DNA from 3 places in the Streptomyces sp. NPDC006393 genome. Region 1 is predicted to be linked to each of the others. Evidence: riboswitches for the same ligand, from Rfam matches in the RefSeq annotation. Region 1 holds a riboswitch; each other region holds the start of a gene.

Evidence for each region. A riboswitch is a leader RNA that binds a small molecule or an ion and turns the genes downstream of it on or off. The one in region 1 is predicted to bind thiamine pyrophosphate.
Region 2: linked by a shared signal. The riboswitch ahead of ABZ484_RS11060 (thiamine ABC transporter substrate-binding protein) and the one ahead of thiO (glycine oxidase ThiO) in region 1 are both predicted to bind thiamine pyrophosphate.
Region 3: linked by a shared signal. The riboswitch ahead of thiC (phosphomethylpyrimidine synthase ThiC) and the one ahead of thiO (glycine oxidase ThiO) in region 1 are both predicted to bind thiamine pyrophosphate.

What each region holds. Positions count from the first base shown of each region.
Region 1 is NZ_JBEXZD010000006.1:74,211-79,072, forward strand. Features, by position in the region: gene ABZ484_RS04865 (thiazole synthase) at 58-852, opposite strand; gene thiS (sulfur carrier protein ThiS) at 856-1,056, opposite strand; gene thiO (glycine oxidase ThiO) at 1,053-2,216, opposite strand; TPP riboswitch at 2,214-2,325, opposite strand; gene ABZ484_RS04880 (FAD-dependent oxidoreductase) at 2,420-3,649, shown strand; gene ABZ484_RS04885 (Rv2175c family DNA-binding protein) at 3,793-4,158, shown strand; gene thiE (thiamine phosphate synthase) at 4,307-4,862, shown strand, end outside.
Region 2 is NZ_JBEXZD010000018.1:15,407-20,268, forward strand. Features, by position in the region: gene ABZ484_RS11050 (hypothetical protein) at 1-339, opposite strand, end outside; gene rlmN (23S rRNA (adenine(2503)-C(2))-methyltransferase RlmN) at 604-1,710, shown strand; TPP riboswitch at 1,857-1,962, shown strand; gene ABZ484_RS11060 (thiamine ABC transporter substrate-binding protein) at 2,044-3,126, shown strand; gene ABZ484_RS11065 (iron ABC transporter permease) at 3,183-4,784, shown strand; gene ABZ484_RS11070 (ABC transporter ATP-binding protein) at 4,785-4,862, shown strand, end outside.
Region 3 is NZ_JBEXZD010000031.1:2,328-7,189, forward strand. Features, by position in the region: gene ABZ484_RS15480 (hypothetical protein) at 1-86, shown strand, start outside; gene thiC (phosphomethylpyrimidine synthase ThiC) at 208-1,992, opposite strand; TPP riboswitch at 1,985-2,162, opposite strand; gene ABZ484_RS15490 (YibE/F family protein) at 2,234-3,595, shown strand; gene ABZ484_RS15495 (SsgA family sporulation/cell division regulator) at 3,686-4,123, opposite strand; gene ABZ484_RS15500 (IclR family transcriptional regulator C-terminal domain-containing protein) at 4,221-4,862, opposite strand, start outside.

The DNA of each region.
Region 1 (4,862 bases):
GCAGGGCGGCACCCACCCGAGCGGCAAGCGAACGACGCACCGCAACCCCACGAGCACCTAGAAAGCCGGCCGCTCCGGATCCAGCACGGCCAAGCCCTCCGCAGGAGAGGACGCCTCGGCGAAGTGCCGCTTGGGGATCCGCCCCGCCAGCCGCGCCATCCGCCCCGCCGCCACCGCGTGCCGCATCGCCTCGGCCATCACCGCCGGCTCCTGCGCCCGCGTCACCGCGGAGGCGAGCATCACCCCCGCACACCCCAGCTCCATGGCCAGCGCCACGTCCGAGGCCGTGCCGGCGCCCGCGTCCAGGATCACCGGCACGCGCGCGTGCTCGACGATCAGCTGGAAGTTGTGCGGGTTGCGGATGCCAAGACCGGACCCGATCGGCGAGCCCAGCGGCATGATCGCCGCACAGCCCACGTCCTCCAGCTTTCGCGCCAGCACCGGGTCGTCGTTGGTGTACGGCAGCACCGTGAAGCCGTCGTCGACCAGCGTCTCCGCCGCGTCCAGCAGTTCGATCGGGTCCGGCAGCAGCGTCCGCTCGTCGGCGATGACCTCCAGCTTGATCAGGTCGGTGCCCAGCGCCTCGCGCGCGAGACGGGCCGTGAGCACCGCCTCGCCCGCCGTGAAGCAGCCCGCCGTGTTGGGCAGCACCCGGATGCCCAGCTTCTCCAGCACCGACAGCACGGAGCCGTGCACCGAGGGGTTCACCCGGCGCATGGCGACCGTGGTCAGTTCCGTGCCGGACGCCACCAGGGCCCGCTCCAGCACGTCCAGGCTGGGCGCACCGCCCGTGCCCATGATCAGCCGGGACGCGAAGGACGTGGCACCGAGGACAAGGGGATCGTCGGCCATGGGTCAGCCTCCCTGCACCGCGGTCAGCACTTCGACGCGGTCGCCCTCGCTCAGGGTCGTGGACGGCCACTGCGCGCGCGGGACGACGGTCTCGTTGAGGGCGGCGGCCACCCCGGAGGGCGCCGCGGTCAGGCTCCGCACGACGGTGTCCAGAGCGGTGCCGGGCGAGAACCGGTGGGGCTCGCCGTTGACGGAGATGTTCATGCGGGCTGCTCCGTGAGGGCGGCGGCGAAGCGCCGCGGGGTGAAGGGACGGGCCTCGTCCGGGAGTTCGCCGGTGGCCAGGGCGTGCGCCATGGCGTCACCGGTGACCGGGGTGAGCAGCACGCCGTTGCGGTAGTGGCCGGTGGCCAGCAGCAGCCCGTCCAGCTCGGTCGGGCCGAGCAGCGGCGCGTTGTCGGGTGAGCCGGGGCGAAGCCCGGCCCGGGTCTCGGTCAGCGGCAGCTCGGTGATCCCGGGGACCAGTTCGTGGGCGTCGCGCAGCAGTTCGTACACCCCGCCGGCCGTCACCGTCGTGTCCCAGCCCAGCTCCTCGCTGGTGGCGCCGACGACCAGCTCGCCGCTCACCCGCGGCACCAGGTAGACGTGGCTGCCGCGCACCACGGCCCGCACCGTGCGGCTCAGGAACGGCGCGTACCGCTTCGGCACGGTCAGCCGCAGGACCTGCCCCTTGACCGGCCGCACCGGTGGCAGCACCTCGTCCGGCACCCCGGCCAGCTGCCCGCTGCGGCTGCCCGCGGCGAGCACCACCTGTCCCGCGCCGAGCTCCGTGCCGTCGCGCAGCACACAGCCGGCGGCCCGGTCCCCGCGCACGGTGAGCCGCTCGGCCCACGCGCGGTGGACGACCACCCCGGCCCGCTCGCACGCGGCCACCAGGGCGGCGGCGAGCCGTCGCGGGTCGATCTGGTGGTCGCCGTCGACCCGCAGCCCGCCGCGCACGCCCGGCGCGAGCATCGGCTCCAGGCGCCGGCAGTCCCGCCCGGACAGCCACTCCGACTCCAGGCCCGAGGCGCGCTGGAGGTCGTGCAGTTCCCGCAGGTGGGCGCGGTCGTCGGCGTCCAGCGCCACGGCGAGCGTGCCGCAGCGGCGGTAGCCGAGGTCGTGGCCGGTCAGCTCGGTCAGCTCGGCCGCGAAGTCCGGGTAGCGGCGGGCCGAGGCGAGGTTCAGCCCGAGCAGCGTCTGCTCGCCGTAGTGCAGTTCCGTGACGGCGGCCAGCATTCCGGCCGCGACCTGCGCGGCCCCACCGCCCGGTTCGGGGTCCACCACGGCCGTGGTGAACCCGCGCTGCGCGGCCCGCCAGGCCGTCACGAGTCCGATGATCCCGCCCCCGATGACGAGGACGTCTGACGTACGTGGCAACGACATGGGCGTCCAGCCCCTCCCTTCGCCGGCATGACCCGGATCAGGTTCGTACGGTCGGAGGCCGCCAGCCTCCCTCTCAGCCCGGTGCGTCCGGGCTCCCGCGAGTGCTTGTCGGAGGCCACCCTAGCCCCTGGGGCGGAGCACTCGTAAGGGAGCCTCTCGCATGCCCCCTGACCGACCGAACCGTCGGTGACTATGGTGATCAGGTGAGCGAGCAGACGCAGGAACAGGGCATGTCACAGCCGCGGCGGGTGGTCGTCGTCGGTGCGGGCATGGCCGGTGTGCAGACCGCGGTCGCCCTGCGCGAGCAGGGCTTCACCGGCACCGTCACGCTGATCGGCGCCGAACCCCACCAGCCCTACGACCGGCCGCCGCTGTCCAAGGCGGTGCTGCTCGGCAAGGCCGAGGGCTCGGCCTTCGACGTCGACTTCGAGTCGCTCGCCCTCGAACTGCGGCTCGGCTGCGAGGCGCTCGCCGTCCGCCCCGAGGCCCATGTGCTCGACACCTCCGAGGGGCCGGTGCCCTACGACGTCCTCGTCGTGGCCACCGGCGCCGAACCGGTCCGGCTGCCCGGCGCCGAGGGCGTCCCCGGCGTCCATCTGCTGCGCACCCTCGACGACGCCGAACGGCTGCGGCCCGTGCTCGCCGAGCAGCACGACATCGTGGTCGTCGGCGCGGGCTGGATCGGCGCCGAGTTCGCCACCGCCGCCCGCGAGGCGGGCTGCGCGGTGACCGTCGTGGAGGCGGCGGACCGGCCGCTCGCCGGGGCCCTGCCCGCCGAGGTGGCCGCGCCGATGACCACCTGGTACGCCGACAGCGGGGCCGAGCTGCGCACGCACGCGCGCGTGGAGCACGTCGAGCCCGGTGCGGTGGTGCTCGACGACGGCTCACGGCTGCCCGCGGGCGCCGTCGTGGTCGGCATCGGCGCACGCCCCGCGACCGCCTGGCTCGCCGGTTCCGGCATCGCGCTGGGGGAGCAGGGGGAGGTGCTCGCCGACGACCGTCTGCGCACGTCCGTGGCGGACGTGTACGCGGTCGGGGACTGCGCCTCCTTCCCCTCCGGGCGGTACGGCGAGCGGCTGCTCGTCCACCACTGGGACAACGCGCTCCAGGGTCCGCGCACGGTCGCCGCCAACATCATCGGCCTGACGCCCGCCGTCTACGACCCGGTGCCGTACTTCTGGTCCGAGCAGTTCGGCCGTTTCGTGCAGTACGCCGGTCACCACACGTCCGCCGACGCCACCGTCTGGCGCGGCGAGCCGTCCGGCCCGGCGTGGACGGTCTGCTGGCTGCGCGGGGACCGGCTGGTCGCCCTGCTGGCGGTCGGCCGGCCGCGGGACCTGGCACAGGGCAGACGGCTGATCGAGGCCGGCACGCCGATGGACCCGGAGCTGCTGGCGGACCCGGCCAGGCCGCTGAAGGCGGCCACGGCGTAGCGCCGCGGGGCGCGCCACGGGGCGTGTCGCGGGGTTTCGCGGGGGCGTCGCAGGGCGCCGTACGTGCGATGTTCTCCCGCGGGTTCTCCCAGGTGGACGGGCCTGACTTCCGACTGTCAGTGGCGGATGGCAGGCTTGGATCCGTGACCGAGATTGACGCGAAGATCGATGCTCTCGTCCCCGACTGGCTCACCCTGCCCGAGATCGCCGAGATGTTCGGCGTCGAGGTGACGAGGGTGCGGCAGCTGGTGAAGGAGGGCCAGCTCATCGCCGTACGCCGTGGTGAGAACCGCGCACTGCACGTCCCCGCCGCCTTCATCGACGGGGACAAGGTCGTCAAGGGCCTGTCCGGGACCCTGACGCTCCTGCGGGACGACGGTTTCACGGTCGAAGAGATGATCGAGTGGCTCTTCACCCCCGACCCGAGCCTGCCCGGCACCCCCGCGCAGGCCCTGAGCGAGAATCGCGGCACGGAGGTGAAGCGCCGCGCCCAGGCGCTCGCCGTCTGACCGGTACCGCCTGAACAACCCGATCCGGCGTACGGGCCACGGCCGGGCGGCCACGGCCGCTTCGCCACAGCCGCCCCGCCGCGGCCCGTACGCCCTCGACACACCGCGCCGACAACGCAGCACCGCACCCAACCGGGGGGATCCACCCATGCCCGTGCCCGCCACCGACACCGCCGCAGTCGCAGCCACCGCCCGTGACCGGCTCGCCGGCGCGCGCCTGTACCTGTGCACGGACGCCCGCACCCGCCAGGGCGACCTGCCCGAGTTCCTCGACGCGGTGCTGGCCGGCGGGGTCGACATCGTGCAGCTGCGCGACAAGGGCATGGAGGCGGGCGAGGAGCTGGAGCACCTCCAGGTGTTCGCCGACGCCTGCGCCCGCCACGGCAAGCTGCTCGCCGTCAACGACCGCGCCGACGTCGCCCACGCCGCCCGCGCGGACGTGCTGCACCTCGGCCAGGGCGATCTGCCGGTGCCCGCGGCCCGCGCGATACTCGGCGACGGTGTCCTGATCGGCCGCTCCACGCACGCCGAGTCCGAGGCCGCCGCGGCCGCCGTCCAGGACGGCGTGGACTACTTCTGCACGGGCCCCTGCTGGCCCACCCCCACCAAGCCCGGACGCCACGCGCCCGGCCTCGGCCTGGTCCGGTACACGGCGTCCCTCGGCACCGACCGCCCCTGGTTCGCCATCGGCGGCATCGATCTCG
Region 2 (4,862 bases), on a different contig from region 1:
ACCTTTGGTGACGGCTCTCCTGATCTCATCCGCGTATGAGACAAGGTGTATTCCGAGCGTCCAGCCGTGAAGCCATACTTCTCGCGATGACGAGATCATCTCCCTGATCTCATCCCTGTCGTCAACCTCGGAGAAGAAGCGATCTGCGCTCGGTCGGTCTTTGATTTCAGCCAGAGACTGATTGATCTTTTCACCCTGTGAGCGCAACCTCAAAAGAGATATGGCTACAAGGGCCAGGATTGCTAGAATTCCGGAGGTTATTACGTTCTGTGAGGCGTTCCCCACCAGGCCTAGAACGCCGAATGTAACCGCCGCTCCCAGGGTTACGTAGAGATCCAAGCTGCGTATAGCAGTATGTATCATGATCGAAAACCTAGGACCCATGTTCCCCCCACGTAGCGGGCCTTCTCCGTAAGGGTTCTCTCCAACGTGGCATGCCGCGAACCATGGAACAGTGCGCGCGGCCCTGTCTGTGAAGCCTGCACCTGGAGAGCTGACAGCGCCGGGCCCGGGCCGTCCCCTGACAGGCGCCGCCCGCAGATGACCACCCCCACCCCGCTCCGGCCTGGGGCCCCGGAGATGATCTGCGACACTGGTACCACCATGCCCAAGCCCGGAGAACTCACTTTCGTCGCCCCGCGCGGAGCCAAGAAGCCGCCGCGGCACCTTGCCGATCTCTCGCCCGCCGAGCGCAAGGAGGCCGTGGCCGCGATCGGTGAGAAGCCGTTTCGTGCCAAGCAGCTCTCGCAGCACTACTTCGCGCGGTACGCGCACGACCCGGAGCAGTGGACCGACATTCCGGCCGGATCGCGCGTGAAGCTGCAGGAGGCGCTGCTTCCCGAGCTGATGACGGTCGTGCGGCATCTGTCGACCGACCAGGGGACCACCCGCAAGACGCTGTGGCGGCTGTTCGACGGCACGCTCGTGGAGTCGGTGCTGATGCGCTACCCGGACCGGGTGACCATGTGCATCAGTTCGCAGGCCGGGTGCGGGATGAACTGCCCGTTCTGTGCCACCGGCCAGGCCGGACTCGACCGGAATCTGTCGACCGCCGAGATCGTGCATCAGATCGTGGACGGGATGCGGGCGCTGCGGGACGGCGAGGTGCCCGGGGGACCGGCGCGGCTGTCCAACATCGTCTTCATGGGCATGGGCGAGCCGCTCGCCAACTACAACCGGGTGATCCGTGCCATCCGCGCGCTGACGGACCCCGAGCCGGACGGGCTGGGGCTCTCCCAGCGCGGGATCACCGTCTCCACGGTGGGCCTGGTGCCGGCGATCCACCGGTTCGCCGACGAGGGCCTCAAGTGCCGGCTCGCCATCTCCCTGCACGCCCCCGACGACGAGCTGCGCGACACCCTCGTTCCCGTGAACACACGGTGGAAGGTGCGGGAGGTGCTGGACGCCGGTTTCGAGTACAGCGCGAAGTCCGGGCGCCGGCTGTCCATCGAGTACGCGCTGATCCGGGACATCAACGACCAGGCCTGGCGCGGCGACCGGCTCGGCCGCCTCCTGAGGGGCAAGCCGGTGCACGTCAATCTGATCCCGCTCAACCCGACCCCCGGCTCCAAGTGGACCGCCTCCCGCCCCGAGGACGAGAAGGCGTTCGTCGAGGCGATCGCGGCGCACGGGGTGCCGGTGACCGTCCGGGACACCCGCGGCCAGGAGATCGACGGGGCGTGCGGTCAGCTGGCGGCCACCGAGAGGTAGCCGGACGGACGGTGGCCGGACGACGGCCGGACATTGGTCCGTCGACGGCCGGACGGTGGCCGGTCGATGGTCGGGTGGTGGCCCGTCGACGGCCGGGTGGTGGCCGGGAGCCGGACGGGCGGTAGTCTGTGGGCGTTCATATCTTCATATTCCGACAGGGGAGCGCCACAGCGCTGAGAGTGCGGCACCGGCCGCAGACCCTCTGAACCTCGCCCAGGTCATTCTGGGTAGGAAGTTCGGTCATCACTCGAGCTGTTGCGCCCTGCCCGGGCATCCTCGCGGATCCCGGGCAGGGCCGCGTCTCTTCCTGGCCAACCCCCAGGAGGACATCCAGTGCACAACAAGACGTTCGTCGCCGTGGCGGTCGGACTCGGCCTCGTCACGCTGTCCGCGTGCGGCTCGACCGACGGCAAGGGGACGTCAAAGGCCGCGGACTCCAAGACCGTGACCCTCGTCAGCCACAACTCGTGGGCCGTCTCCAAGAACGTGCTCCAGGACTTCGAGAAGAGCTCCGGCTACACCGTCAAGGTCCTCGAGGACGGCGACGCCGGCCAGGCCGTCAACAAGGCCATCCTCACCAAGGACAACCCGCAGGGCGACGTCTTCTTCGGTGTCGACAACACGCTGCTCTCCCGCGCCCTCGACAACGGCCTGTTCCAGCCGTACCAGGCCAAGGGCTCCGACCTGGTGCTCCCCGAGTACCGGGTCGACGAGGCCGAGCACCGGGTCACACCGATCGACTCCGGCGACATCTGCGTCAACTACGACAAGAAGTACTTCGCCGACCACAAGCTGGCCCCGCCGGCCTCCTTCGACGACCTCGTCAAGCCGCAGTACAAGAACCTGCTCGTCACCGAGAACGCCGCCACCTCCTCGCCCGGCCTCGGCTTCCTGCTGGGCAGCGCCGCCAAGTACGGTGACGACGGCTGGCAGGACTACTGGAAGAAGCTCAAGGCCAACGGCGTGAAGGTCGTCGACGGCTGGGAGCAGGCCTACGACCAGGAGTTCTCGGGATCCGCGGGCGGAAAGAAGGCCAAGGGCGACCGTCCGCTCGTCGTCTCCTACGCGTCCTCGCCGCCCGCCGAGGTCGTCTACGCCGACCCCAGGCCGAAGACCGCGCCGACCGGGGTGGCGTACGGCACCTGCTTCCGGCAGATCGAGTACGCGGGACTGCTCAGCAACGCCCGGAACACCAAGGGCGGCAAGGCGTTCCTCGACTTCCTGCTCACCAAGCGGTTCCAGGACGACATGCCGCTGAACATGTTCGTCTACCCGGTGACCAAGGGCGCCCAGGTGCCTGCGGAGTTCACCGAGTACGGCCCCCAGGCCAAGGACCCGGAGACCATGGCCCCCGACAAGATCGCCGCCGACCGTGATCAGTGGGTCAAGTCGTGGACCTCGCTCGTCCTGAAGTAGCCGGCGGCAGGGACCGTACGGGCGGCCGCAAGGGGAACGCGGCGCGGCTCGGCCTGATGGCCGTGCCCGTCGCGTTCTTCGCGGTGTTCTTCGCCTACCCCGTCGCCGCGATCGTCCGGCGCGGTCTGAAGGACGACGGGACCTGGCACGTCGGGCGGATCGTGGACGTGCTCGGACAGTCCGACATCCGGCACGTGCTGTGGTTCACCACCTGGCAGGCGCTCGCGTCCACCGCGCTCACCCTGCTGGTCGCGCTGCCCGGCGCGTATGTCCTGGCCCGCTTCGACTTCCCCGGCCGCCAGGTCCTTCGGGCCGTGGTCACCGTGCCGTTCGTGCTGCCCACCGTCGTCGTCGGCACCGCCTTCCTCGCCCTGGTCGGGCGCGGGGGGCTGCTCGACGAGCTGTGGGGTCTGCGGCTGGACACCACGGTGTGGGCGATCCTGCTGGCCCATGTCTTCTTCAACTACGCGGTCGTCGTACGGACGGTGGGCGGGCTGTGGGCCCAGCTCGACCCGCGGCAGGAGGAGGCCGCCCGGATGCTGGGCGCCTCGCCGCTGACGGCCTGGCGCAAGGTCACCCTGCCCGCCCTGGCCCCGGCCCTCGCCGCCGCCGCGCTCATGGTCTTCCTGTTCACCTTCACCTCCTTCGGCGTGGTGCAGATCCTCGGCGGCCCCACCTTCTCCACCCTCGAGGTGGAGATCTACCGGCAGACCTCCGAGATCTTCGACCTGTCCACCGCCGCCGTGCTGACCATCGTCCAGTTCCTGGCGGTGGGCGCGATCCTGGCCGTGCACGCCTGGACCGTACGGCACCGGGAGTCCGCGCTGAAGCTGGTGGACGCCTCCCTCACGGCCCGCCGTCCGCGCGGCGCGGGCCAGTGGGCGCTGCTGGCCGCCGTCCTCGCCACGATCGCCCTGCTCCTGCTGCTGCCGCTCGCCGTGCTGGTGCAGCGCTCGCTCACCGCACCCGGCTTCGGCTACTACCGGGCGCTGACCGACGCCGACGGCGGCACCTTCCTGGTCGCGCCGATCCACGCCATCGGCGCCTCCCTGTCCTACGCCGCCGCCGCGACCGCCGTCGCCGTGGCCGTGGGCGGCCTCGCCGCGGCCGCGCTCGCCCGCCGGGACTCCGGCCGGATCGTGCGCGGCTTCGACGCGCTGCTGATGCTGCCGCTCGGGGTGTCGGCCGTGACGGTCGGCTTCGGCTTCCTGATCGCGCTGGACGAGCCGCCCCTCGACCTCAGGCAGTCCTGGATCCTGGTCCCGCTGGCCCAGGCCCTGGTCGGCGTGCCCTTCGTGGTGCGGACCATGCTGCCGGTGCTGCGCGCGGTGGACGTACGGCTGCGGGAGGCGGCGGCCGTGCTCGGGGCGTCGCCGTGGCGGGTGTGGCGGGAGGTCGACCTGCCGATGGTGCGGCGGGCGCTGCTGGTCGCCGCCGGATTCGCCTTCGCGGTGTCACTGGGGGAGTTCGGGGCGACCGTGTTCATCGCCCGGCCCGACAACCCGACCCTGCCGGTCGCCGTGGCCCGGCTGCTGTCACGGCCCGGCGACCTCAACTACGGGCAGGCCATGGCCCTGTCGACGATTCTCATGGTGGTGTGCGCGGTGGCGCTGCTCGTCCTCGAACGGCTGCGCACCGACCGGAGCGGGGAGTTCTAGATGCTGTTGGGCCTTCAGGCCGCGACCGTCCGCTTCGGCGGGCGGGCCGCGCTCGACGCCGTCGATCTCACGGTCGCC
Region 3 (4,862 bases), on a different contig from region 1:
ACGGCGTCCCGAGCTCCCGTCCGAGCTTCTCCAGCCCGGACTTCACCAGCCCGGACTTCGGAGGGCCCGAACACCAGCCGGAGTGACCAGCGCACCGGGGCCGCACCGGCCGACTCCCTCGGGGGCAGGCGGCTACGGCACCGGCTGGTCCGGGAGGCACAAGCGGTGCCCCCGGACCAGTACGACCACGGTGACGCTCCGCCGCGCTCAGTCGGCGATCGGCAGGTACACCCGGTTCCCCGCCTCCGCGAACTCCTTCGACTTCCGAGCCATGCCCTCCTCGATCTCGTCGCGGCTGGTGCCGTGTTCACGCCGGATGTCCTGCGAGATCTTCATCGAACAGAACTTCGGGCCGCACATCGAGCAGAAGTGGGCCGTCTTCGCGGGTTCCGCCGGGAGGGTCTCGTCGTGGAACTCCCGTGCCGTGTCCGGGTCGAGGGCGAGGTTGAACTGGTCCTCCCACCGGAACTCGAAGCGGGCGTCGGACAGGGCGTCGTCCCACTGCTGCGCACCGGGGTGTCCCTTGGCGAGGTCGGCTGCGTGAGCGGCGATCTTGTAGGTGATGACACCGGTCTTGACGTCGTCCCGGTTGGGCAGGCCCAAGTGCTCCTTGGGCGTGACGTAGCAGAGCATGGCCGTGCCCCACCAGGCGATCATCGCGGCACCGATGCCGGAGGTGATGTGGTCGTACGCCGGAGCGACGTCCGTCGTCAGCGGGCCGAGCGTATAGAACGGAGCTTCATCGCAGATCTCCTGCTGAAGGTCGATGTTCTCCTTGATCTTGTGCATCGGGACGTGTCCCGGGCCCTCGATCATGGTCTGTACGTGGAAACGCCCGGCGATGCGGTTGAGTTCCCCGAGCGTGCGCAACTCCGCGAACTGGGCCTCGTCGTTGGCGTCCGCGATGGAGCCCGGCCTGAGACCGTCACCGAGGGAGTACGTGACGTCGTAGGCGGCGAGGATCTCGCAGAGCTCCTCGAAGTTCTCGTAGAGGAACGACTCCTTGTGGTGCGCGAGACACCAGGCCGCCATGATCGAGCCGCCGCGCGAGACGATGCCGGTCTTGCGGTTCGCGGTCAGCGGCACATACGCCAGGCGCACGCCGGCGTGGACCGTCATGTAGTCCACGCCCTGTTCGGCCTGCTCGACGACCGTGTCCTTGTAGATCTCCCAGGTCAGCTCCTCGGCCTTGCCGTCGACCTTCTCCAGGGCCTGGTAGAGCGGCACGGTGCCGATGGGAACAGGGGAGTTGCGCAGCACCCACTCACGGGTGGTGTGGATGTTGCGGCCGGTGGAGAGGTCCATGACCGTGTCGGCGCCCCAGCGGGTCGCCCAGGTCATCTTCTCGACCTCCTCCTCGATCGAGGAGGTGACCGCGGAGTTGCCGATGTTCGCGTTGACCTTCACCAGGAACCGCTTGCCGATGATCATCGGCTCGATCTCCGGGTGGTTGACGTTGGCCGGCAGTACCGCGCGACCCGCCGCGATCTCCTCGCGGACGACCTCGGGAGAAACGTTCTCCCGGAGTGCCACGAACTCCATCTCCGGCGTGATCTCCCCGCGGCGCGCGTACGCGAGTTGCGTCACCGCCTGGCCGCCACGCCCGCGGCGCGGCTGGCGCGGCCGGCCCGGGAACACCGCGTCGAGGTTGCGCAGGCCCCCACGCGGCGAGGTGTGCTTGATCCCGTCGTCCTCGGGACGTACGGGACGGCCCGCGTACTCCTCGGTGTCGCCGCGGGTGATGATCCAGTTCTCCCGCAGCGGTGACAGGCCCCTGCGGACATCGGTGTCGACGAGCGGATCGGTGTACGGGCCCGAGGTGTCGTACAGCGTGACCGACTGCCCGTTGGTGAGGTGCACCTGACGGACCGGCACCCGCAGGTCGGGGCGTGAACCCTCGACATACCCCTTGTGCCAGCCGATGGACTTCCCGGCCTCCTGGGACTTCTCGTCCTGAGCGGAGGCAGGCGTGCGTACGTCCTTGTTGGTCATGAGACCTACTCCCTACGCCGGCATTACCCGGTAACAGGTTCGGCGGTCGACGCAGCGGTTCTCGTCTGCCGGCGTTTCATGTGAAACATCACTCGTTCCACGTGAAACATCGCAAAGACGAAGGTCAGCGCCCTCTCAGCCCGGTGCTCCGAGCTCCCGCGTGTGCAAAGGTGTCTCCACGCTAGCGTCATTTGTGGCGCGGTGAACAGTGGGCCCCTGCCGTTCTTGCGATGATCTGGCGGTGACCACGACACAGCAGTCCCCCCACGGGCCGCCTCCCGGGAGTGGCGGGCACGCGCACGCGCACGGCCACAGCCATGGACCGGCCGCCCCCGTCTCCCAGCACCTCCGCAAGGTCATCGCGGCCATCCTGATCCCGTTCGCCGCCGCGGTCGTGGTCGGGCTCGTGGTGCTCTGGCCCGGCGGCGCACCGTCGCACCAGCGCACCGGTGTGGGCTTCGACCGGCAGACGCAGCAGGCCACGGTCACCAAGGTGGTGGCGGTGAGCTGCAAGTCGGTGAACGCCTCCGGGGACACGCCGACCGGCGACACCTCGACGGCCGAGGGCTCCTCCGCGCAAGCCCAGGCGACCGGCACCTGCAAGAAGGCCACGGTCCGTGTCGACACCGGCAACGACAAGGGGCGTACCTTCACCGAGATCGTGCAGCCGGACCAGTCACGGCAGTTGCACCAGGGCGAGGAGGTCGTGGTCGCCTACGAACCCTCCGCACCGAAGGAACTGCAGTACTCGGTCACCGACGTCAACCGGCGCTTCCCGATGGCGCTGCTGGCCGGTGTCTTCGCGCTCGCCGTCGTGGTCGTGGGGCGGATGCGGGGCGTCATGGCGCTGATCGCGCTGGCGGTCAGCTTCCTGGTGCTGAACCTGTTCGTCCTGCCCGCGATTCTCCAGGGTTCGAACCCGCTGCTCGTGGCCGTGGTGGGGTCGAGCGCCATCATGCTGATCGCCCTGTACATGTGTCATGGCCTGTCCGCCCGCACATCGGTGGCGGTGCTCGGTACGCTGATCTCGCTGGTGCTGATCGGCGTCCTGGGCTCACTGTTCATCGGCTGGGCCGCGCTCACCGGCAACACCGACGACAACACCGGTCTGATCCATGGCCTGTACCCGTCGATCGACATGAGCGGTCTGCTGCTCGCCGGGGTCATCATCGGCTCGCTCGGCGTCCTCGACGACGTGACCGTGACGCAGACGTCGGCGGTCTGGGAGCTGCACGAGGCCAATCCGGCGATGGGCTGGCGCGGTTTGTACCGCGCGGGCATCCGCATCGGCCGCGACCACATCGCGTCCGTCGTCAACACCCTTGTCCTGGCCTACGCGGGCGCGGCGCTTCCGCTGCTGCTGCTCTTCTCCATCGCGCAGAGCAGCGTGGGGACCGTCGCCAACAGTGAGCTGGTCGCGGAGGAGATCGTCCGCACGCTGGTGGGCTCGATCGGCCTGGTCGCCTCCGTGCCGGTCACCACCGCCCTCGCGGCACTCGTGGTCTCGGCCGACCGTACGGGGAGCGGGCCGATGCCCGGGCGCGCGATGCCCGGCGTGCCGGCTCCCGCGCGCGGCGGCAGGGGAAGACGCCGCAAGCGGTGACCCCGGGGGACGGGATCTCCTGTCGCTTCATGTGACCGGGGTACGCGGTGAAGCGTTACGCCACCGCACACGCCCCGTTGCCGAAACGCTTCAGCCCGCGCTCTGTTCCTCGGCCAGGATGCGCCCCAGGGCCTCGTCGAGGTGCGCGTCGAAGTCGGCCAGAGCACCCTCTTGGCCCAGCGGCACCAACTTGTCCGTGCGGTCCAGGAACGCCACGAGAGGTGCCGTGGAGGAACGGAACAGCGCCCGGTCGCCGCCGACCTGAAGGCGGATCAGAACCTCGCTCAGCGAGTCCGCGTCCGCGGGCGAGATCCGGACATCGCCGTCCCCGCACGGTGTGCCCACCCCGTCGATCAGCAGCTCCCGTCCGAAGGCCCAGGTCACGGGGGCATCTCCGGGCAAGTGGAACGTCAGCCGTACGGCGTAGGGATCACAGGTCTCGTACCGCAGCTCCACCGGGATGCGGAAGGAGAGCTCCTCGGACACGAGAAAGCTCATCATGACCTCTGCCTGTACGGACTCGCGCATCGCTACCCCGTCATCTGCCGTCGACTGGCCGGGAATCATCCCCGTGACACTGTGGCATCTTGCTGAACGTACACAGCAGATCACAAGGAGTAAGTTTTCAGATACTGATAGCGAGCGCGAGGGCGCCGGCACACCGTTCCACCTCGTGCTGCAGTTGCAGCGCCGCGGTCATCAGCCGGTCGTCCTGGTGGGCGGGAAGCGACAGGGCGAACGTCACCGCCGTCGCGCCCACCGTGATGGGAACGGCCGCGCAGACCGTCCCCAGGGCGTACTCCTGCCGCTCCGTCACCGGCTGCATCCGGCGCATCCGTTCCAGACGCCGCAGAAAGCTGTGATCGTCACGGACCGTGTACGGAGTGATGGACCGCACGGGATAGCGGTCGAGGTGGTCGCGGCGGGCGCCGTCGTCCAGCTGGGACAGCAGGCACTGGCCGATGGCGTGCGCATGCCCGGTCTCCCGGAAGTCGGCCCACTCCTCGACCGCCGGACCGGCCGGGGTGTCGGAGACGCACATGACGTCGATCTCGCCGTCCCGGTACATCGCGTAGTACACGGGCGCACCGATCAGATCACGCCATTGTGCGAGCGTCTCGACGATCGTGGTGCGACGTTTCTGCGCGGCTCCGCTGCTGCTCAGCCGCTCGGCCGCCTCACCCAGGAAGAACAGCCCCCGGTCGCGGTGCAGATAGCCCTCATGGACCAGGGTGCGCAACAGGTGATATGCGGTGGGAAGGGCGAG